DNA from 3 places in the Streptomyces sp. NPDC002044 genome. Region 3 is predicted to be linked to each of the others. Evidence: riboswitches for the same ligand, from Rfam matches in the RefSeq annotation. Region 3 holds a riboswitch; each other region holds the start of a gene.
The links. A riboswitch is a leader RNA that binds a small molecule or an ion and turns the genes downstream of it on or off. The one in region 3 is predicted to bind cobalamin.

Region 1 (2,252 bases), on a different contig from region 3:
CCGCGTGCCGGGGGCCGTCGGGGGCCAGCGCGACGAACCCCGCCGGGCCGCCCACGGAGAACAGCAGCGGCAGCGCCCCGGTGAAGCAGAAGCCCAGCGGGATCCGGAACGCCCGCCACAGCTGCCGCCCCGCCACCCCGGCGGGGCCCAGCAGCAGGGCGAGGGTCGCCGCGGCGACCAGCGGCCCGCCGGGCCACGGCGGCAGGCACACCGCCGTGACCGTCAGGCCCACCCCGAGCACCGCCTTCTCCAGCGGATGGCGGCGGCGCCAGCGGCTGCCGTGCGCCGCCGCGTCGATCGGCAGCACCGCCTACGACTGCGCGGAGGCGTCGGGCGCGGTGGCGCCGGTGGCGCCCGCCGCGGCGGCACCCTGGCGGCGCCCCTTGCGGACCCCGAAGTAGTACGCGAGCACGCCCGCGCCGAGCGCCGCCTGCAGGGCGAACAGCGCCGACTCGATCTCCCCGGAAGGGGGTTCGTACAGCGGCGTGAACCACGGCTCGTAGTCCGGCTTCAGCTCGGTGATGGCCGTCTCCGCCTGCGCGTCGGCGCCCGCGAACGGCTCTTCCTTGCCCTCGCCCAGTCCCAGCGCGAGCGGGAGCACGGCCAGCGCCGCGACCAGGAGCAGCAGCAGGGTGTTGATCTTCGCGTTCCGGCTCATCAGACCGTCGCCTCCCGCTTGGTCTTGCCGGACGTGAGCTTCGCGACGCCGAGCCGGATCAGGTCCGACTTGCTGGACTGCATCAGCAGCCGTACGACGAGCACGGTCAGCAGGCCCTCGCTTACCGCGAGCGGGATCTGCGTCAGCGCGAAGATCTCACCGAACTTCACCAGCGAGCCGGTGAAGCCGGTGGCCTGGTCGGGGAAGGCCAGCGCCAGCTGGACGGAGGTGACGCAGTAGGTGACCAGGTCGGCGAAGAAGGCACCGGAGAACACGGCGACCATCAGCGGCGCGCCGGTCCCGCGCAGCAGGCGGTAGACGGCGTACCCGGCCCAGGGTCCGGCGATGGCCATCGAGAAGACGTTCGCGCCGAGGGTGGTGAGCCCGCCGTGCGCCAGCAGCAGCGCCTGGAACAGCAGGGTGATCGTCCCCAGCACCGCCATGACCGGCGGCCGGAAGAGGATCGCTCCGAGCCCCGTTCCGGTGGGGTGCGAGCAGCTGCCCGTCACCGAGGGGATCTTCAGGGCGGACAGGACGAACGTGAACGCTCCGGCCGCACCGAGCAGCAGCGTGCTCTCCGGGTTGGCCTTGACCTCGCGGGTCAGGGCGCGGACCCCGTGTACGACAAAGGGAGCGGACGCGGCGCCCCAGGCGACCGCGTGCAAGGGGGGCAGAAACCCCTCGGCTATATGCATGAGTAGAGACCTCTCCAGCACCTCGTGGATGGACGACGCGCCTCGGCCGGTCTCCTGGCTCACGGGTGCTGATGCCCGGGCTCCGCCTTCCCGGGGCCGAGCGGTCACCCGCACGACGCCCAGTGGCTTCCCGTAGGAGTGGAGCCGGACTTCCCGATCACAGTGGCGAGGGCCGCACCGGTTTTTCACCGGTTTCCCGAACACCAAGGCCCGATGACCCTAGTCGGCCGCGCGGACCGGTCACAACCCGCCCCTCGCGGGCGCCGTCCGCTGGCGCTCCGGCCGGGGCCCGGACAGGGTGGGAGCGTGCCTGCCGATGATGAAACCCCGACCCCGCCCGACTACTCGGGCCTGTCCGCCGTCTACGTGAACTGCACGCTCAAGCGATCACCCGAGGCCAGCAACACCGACGGCCTGATCGCCCGGAGCCGCGCGGTCATGGAGGCGGCCGGCGCCCGGACCTCGGTCATCCGCGCCGTCGACCACGACATCGCGACCGGCGTCTGGCCGGACATGACCGAGCACGGCTGGGAGAGCGACCAGTGGCCGGTCCTCTACAGCCGGATCATGGACGCCGACATCCTCGTGCTGTGCGGGCCGATCTGGCTCGGTGACAACAGCTCCGTGATGAAGCGGGTCATCGAGCGGCTCTACGCCTGCTCCTCCCTGCTGAACGAGAAGGGCCAGTACGCGTACTACGGGCGCGTCGGCGGCGCGCTGATCACCGGCAACGAGGACGGCGTCAAGCACTGCGCCATGAACGTCCTCTACAGCCTCCAGCACCTGGGCTACGCGATCCCGCCCCAGGCCGACGCGGGCTGGATCGGCGAGGCCGGCCCCGGGCCCTCCTACCTGGACCCGGGCTCCGGCGGCCCCGAGAACGACTTCACCAACCGGAA
Region 2 (2,252 bases), on a different contig from region 3:
GGCCGGCGACGCCGCGACGGCATCTGGCCCCCGTCCCCGAGGCGGAGACGCAGGAGCCCCCCGCGCCGCCCGCGGCCCCGGTCGTCCCCGGCAGCCAGGCCGCCTGAGCGGCGGCCCCGACGCGCGGAGCCCCTTCGGGCGGGCGCCGGCGCCAGGCGGCGGATCGGGCGTACGGCCAGGAGCGCGAGGGCGCAGCCGAGCCCGATCGCGGCCCCGGCCGCCAGGAGCCGGTGGACGCCCCAGAAGGCCCAGCCGAGCCCGCTCAGCCCGCACCCGGGCATCAGCAGCGGCAGCTCGGGAACCATCGCGGCCGCGAGCGGCATCAGCGGGAACAGGAGCATCGCGAGTCCGCCCGCGAACAGCGGGCGGGCGGGGCGCAGGCGCATCGTGATCAGGCCGCCGAGGACACAGCCGGCTCCGAAGGCGCTCTCCGCGTAACCGAACGCCGCCGTGCCGTGCGCCTCGATGACGGACGCCGCGCCGAGCGCGTACCCGACCCCGCTCACGCCGTAGCCGAGCGACAGCCCCACGTACGGCCGGGGCCGAGGGGGCCCGGCGGGTCTCCGGGCAGAGGGTGCGCCGGTGACCGCACGGACGCGGTGGGGGTACGGCGAGTGGTGTCGTCGCGCGCCCGCCGGCGCCCCAGTTCACCGTCCGCCATCCGGACCGTTGTATTCATCCTCGAGTCCCACGGCCTAGTGTGGCTCCCGCAGCTGGTTCGCCCCCGTCAGCCGGACGGGTCGCGTCGTAAGAGGGAACCCGGTGGGAATCCGGGACTGCCCCGCAGCGGTGAGCGGGAACGACCGCCGTCATACGCACTGGACCCGGGACGGGTCTGGGAAGCGACGGCCAGTAGGTGCCCGCCGGGAGACCGGCAGGCGTGCCCGCGAGTCCGAAGACCTGCCCGTTGCCCGTGCGCGATCGACCGCGCGCGGTTTCCCGGTGACCTCGTGGGCGGGTCGGCGTGCTTCAGGCGGATCCTCCCGTCGCGTACCAGCCGTACGCGACCCCGGGGCCCCGCCCGTTCCGGCACCCTTCGCGCCCTCCGCCCTCACCGGGCCCATGGAGACACGCTCGCGAAGGAGAGTTCCGTGACCACCGAGTCCGCAGCCGCGGCAGTACAGGCCACCGTGTACGGCTACCCCCGTCAGGGCCGGAACCGCGAACTGAAGAAGGCCATCGAGGGCTACTGGAAGGGCCGCGTCAGCGCCGAAGCCCTCCGGGACACCGCCCGCGACCTGCGCGGCGCCAACTGGCGGCAACTGGCCGAGGCGGGCATCCACGAGGTTCCGACCGGGGACTTCTCGTACTACGACCACGTCCTGGACACCACGGTCATGGTCGGCGCGGTCCCCGCCCGGCACCGGGAGGCCGTGGCCGCCGACCCGCTCGACGGCTACTTCGCGATGGCGCGCGGCACGCAGGACGTGGCCCCGCTGGAGATGACCAAGTGGTTCGACACGAACTACCACTACCTCGTCCCCGAACTGGGCCCCGACACCGCCTTCACGGCCGACTCCGCCAAGCAGGTCGCCGAACTGACCGAGGCCCTCTCCCACGGCCACACCGCACGGCCCGTACTGGTCGGCCCGGTCACCTACCTGCTCCTGGCCAAGCCCGCCCCCGGGGTCGCCGACGACTTCGAGCCGCTGACCCTGCTGGACCGGCTGCTGCCCGTGTACGCGCGGGTCCTCGCCGACCTGCGCGCCGCGGGCGCCGCGTGGGTCCAGCTCGACGAACCGGCCCTGGTCCAGGACCGCACCCCGGCCGAACTGAACGCCGCCACCCGCGCCTACCGCGAGCTGGGCGCCCTGACGGAGCGTCCCAAGCTGCTCGTGGCCTCGTACTTCGACCGGCTGGGCGAGGCCCTTCCGGTCCTGGCGAAGGCTCCCGTGGAGGGACTCGCCCTCGACTTCACCGACCGGGCCGCGGCGAACCTCGCCGACCTCGCCGCGGTCGGCGGCCTCCCGGGCAAGCGTCTGGTCGCGGGCGTCGTCAACGGCCGCAACATCTGGATCAACGACTACCAGAAGTCGCTGACCACCCTCGGCACCCTCCTGGGCCTGGCCGACCGGGTCGACGTCGCCGCGTCCAGCTCCCTCTTGCACGTCCCGCTGGACGCCGACGTGGAGCGCGACATCGACCCGCAGATCCGGCGCTGGCTGGCCTTCGCCCGCCAGAAGACGGCAGAGATCACCACCCTCGCCCGCGGGCTGGCCCAGGGGACCGGCGCGATCGGCGCCGAACTGGCC
Region 3 (2,252 bases):
CATCAACACCAACTCCAACGGCTGGGCCGTGTCCGGCCTGGGCGCCTGCGGCATCAACCCGCAGACCGGCGACTTCCTCACCTCGACGGGCAAGACCCCGGTCGACTTCCTGATCGCCCAGCAGTTCAACCCGGGCGGTGGCTTCAAGTACCTGCCGAGCGACACCTCGCCGCAGGCGTACGCCTCCGTCGACGGCCTGCGCGCCGTCGCCGGCGGCGGGTTCACGGCCGCGCCCCCCACGCCGGTGACGGCGGGCGCCCCGAAGTGGGTCGCGCAGTCGACGTTCACGGCCGGTACGGCCACCAGGCTGGCGCTGACCGTCGACGACGGCGCGGGCGGCCTGAAGGTCTGCTCGGTCGCCCTCACGCCGACCGGCACCACGACCACCCTCGGCGCCGTCCTCGCGGCGGCGACGTCGGCGGCGACCCCGGCCGGCTGCGTGACAGCGGTGACCCCGTCCTCGGGTGCCACGGGCACCATCACCAGCGTCAACGGCAAGGCGAACAGCGGAGCCGGCACCTGGAAGGTCGGCGTCGACGGTTCGGCCTTCGCCGGCGCCGATCGCGGCAAGGTCATCAACGTGGGCGACACCATCGCCCTGCGCTGGGGCGTCTGATCCCTGACCGGTGCGGGCCCGCGGCGCGCGGGCCCGCACCGGGGCACGGCTAGAAGGACGTCCAGGTGAAGGCGACCTTGTCGCCGGCCTTCAGCTTGAACTGGCAGCCGCCCACCGGGGTCGGGGTGCCGTTGACGGATATGTTCCAGTAGGCGACGCCCCCGCCGCTGACCTGCTTGATGGTGTCGACGGAGAAGTCGTCGAACGACGCGTACCAGGTGCCGTCCCAGGTGAAGTGCCGCTTGCGGGCGGCGTCGTCGAGCGCCGCGGTCGCAGTGGGCACGGCGGTCGGGTTGGCGCCGCCGTTGGTCCCGTCGCAGGTGTGGGTGCCGCCCGTGGCGGTGGTGACGTCGTGACCCTTCGTCTTGATCTTGCCCTTGAAGAGCAGGCCGTTCGGTCCCTGGACGGAGAGGGACACCTTGACGGGTGCGTTGGTGTTCGGCGTCGCCTTGGCCTGGGCGACGGCCGGAGCGGTACCGAGGGCGAGCCCGAGGGCCGCCGCGGTGATCACGGCGCGGTGGATGGTGACGTTGCGCATGGGAGCGCCTTCCTGGTGCGAACCGGGGTCCGGGCGCGGGGACCCCGGCCCGCCCGCGCGCGGACGTCTCCCGTGAACCGCCTGCGGGAAGCGGGCGGGGGAGGGCGGCACGGCGTTGGCCCGGGGCTCCACGCCGTAGACCATGACGGGGCGAAGCGGTGCACGTGACGCGCGGGTTTTCCGACTCACGGCAACGGGGCCGCACACGGTTGCAGGTCAGCGCCGGAGTCTCACCGGCTTCCCCCGGACGCGGACGCGTTCGGTACGCGCTCCGGGGCGCTGCCCGGAGCAGCTGAATCATAGGGCAGCGCGGTGGCGGGAATCCGGTGATCTCCGCCACTGTGACGAGGAGGCTCGCCCCAGGGGCCCGCAGCCCAACGGGAGGATTCCCAGGACGAGTTCGACGCGTTTCGGGAGCGGTGGATTCGTTGTGCCCATCGACAGGCATGGGGGATCAGGTTAGCCTTCCCTAAGTTCGCCCGGGTGTCGCTCCTTCGGCGTGCCCTGCTCTCGGCTCCCCCACGCACGGCAATCGGCTGCCCCCGCAGGATTGGGAGTGACATGTCACAGGATCTTCCTGACGACGCGCCAGTGATCCACGACCTCATCGGCATCGGCTTCGGGCCCTCGAACGTGGCGATGGCGATCGCACTCGGCGAGTACAACGCAGGCGTCGGACGACAGGAGGCGATCACCGCCCACTTCTTCGAGCGGCAGCCGCGGTTCGGCTGGCACCGGGGCATGCTGATCGACGACGCCACGATGCAGGTCTCGTTCCTGAAGGACCTGGTGACGCTGCGGAATCCGTCGAGCGAGTACAGCTTCCTCTGCTACCTGCAGAGCAAGGGCCGGCTGATCGACTTCGTCAACCACAAGAACCTGTTCCCGCTGCGGGTGGAGTTCCACGACTACTTCGAGTGGGCCGCGGCCAAGGTCGACGACATGGTGTCCTACGGTCACGAAGTGGTCGCCGTGCGGCCCGTCGTGCGCGAGGGCGTCATCGAGTACGTGGACGTGACGGCCCGTTCCGGTGCGGAACTCGTCACCCACCGGGCCCGCAACCTGGTCATCGGCACCGGCCTGCGGCCGCGGATGCCG

Region 1: it holds a riboswitch for cobalamin, as region 3 does, so the genes downstream of both, ABT106_RS07725 (energy-coupling factor ABC transporter permease) here and ABT106_RS24090 (DUF4430 domain-containing protein) in region 3, are expected to answer to the same signal.
Region 2: it holds a riboswitch for cobalamin, as region 3 does, so the genes downstream of both, metE (5-methyltetrahydropteroyltriglutamate--homocysteine S-methyltransferase) here and ABT106_RS24090 (DUF4430 domain-containing protein) in region 3, are expected to answer to the same signal.

What each region holds. Positions count from the first base shown of each region.
Region 1 is NZ_JBEOXU010000019.1:28,711-30,962, forward strand. Features, by position in the region: gene cbiQ (cobalt ECF transporter T component CbiQ) at 1-307, opposite strand, end outside; gene ABT106_RS07720 (energy-coupling factor ABC transporter substrate-binding protein) at 311-658, opposite strand; gene ABT106_RS07725 (energy-coupling factor ABC transporter permease) at 658-1,353, opposite strand; cobalamin riboswitch at 1,381-1,576, opposite strand; gene ABT106_RS07730 (flavodoxin family protein) at 1,660-2,252, shown strand, end outside.
Region 2 is NZ_JBEOXU010000132.1:10,826-13,077, forward strand. Features, by position in the region: gene ABT106_RS25490 (hypothetical protein) at 1-107, shown strand, start outside; cobalamin riboswitch at 698-922, shown strand; gene metE (5-methyltetrahydropteroyltriglutamate--homocysteine S-methyltransferase) at 1,092-2,252, shown strand, end outside.
Region 3 is NZ_JBEOXU010000115.1:4,196-6,447, forward strand. Features, by position in the region: gene ABT106_RS24085 (prenyltransferase/squalene oxidase repeat-containing protein) at 1-616, shown strand, start outside; gene ABT106_RS24090 (DUF4430 domain-containing protein) at 666-1,154, opposite strand; cobalamin riboswitch at 1,308-1,428, opposite strand; gene ABT106_RS24095 (lysine N(6)-hydroxylase/L-ornithine N(5)-oxygenase family protein) at 1,716-2,252, shown strand, end outside.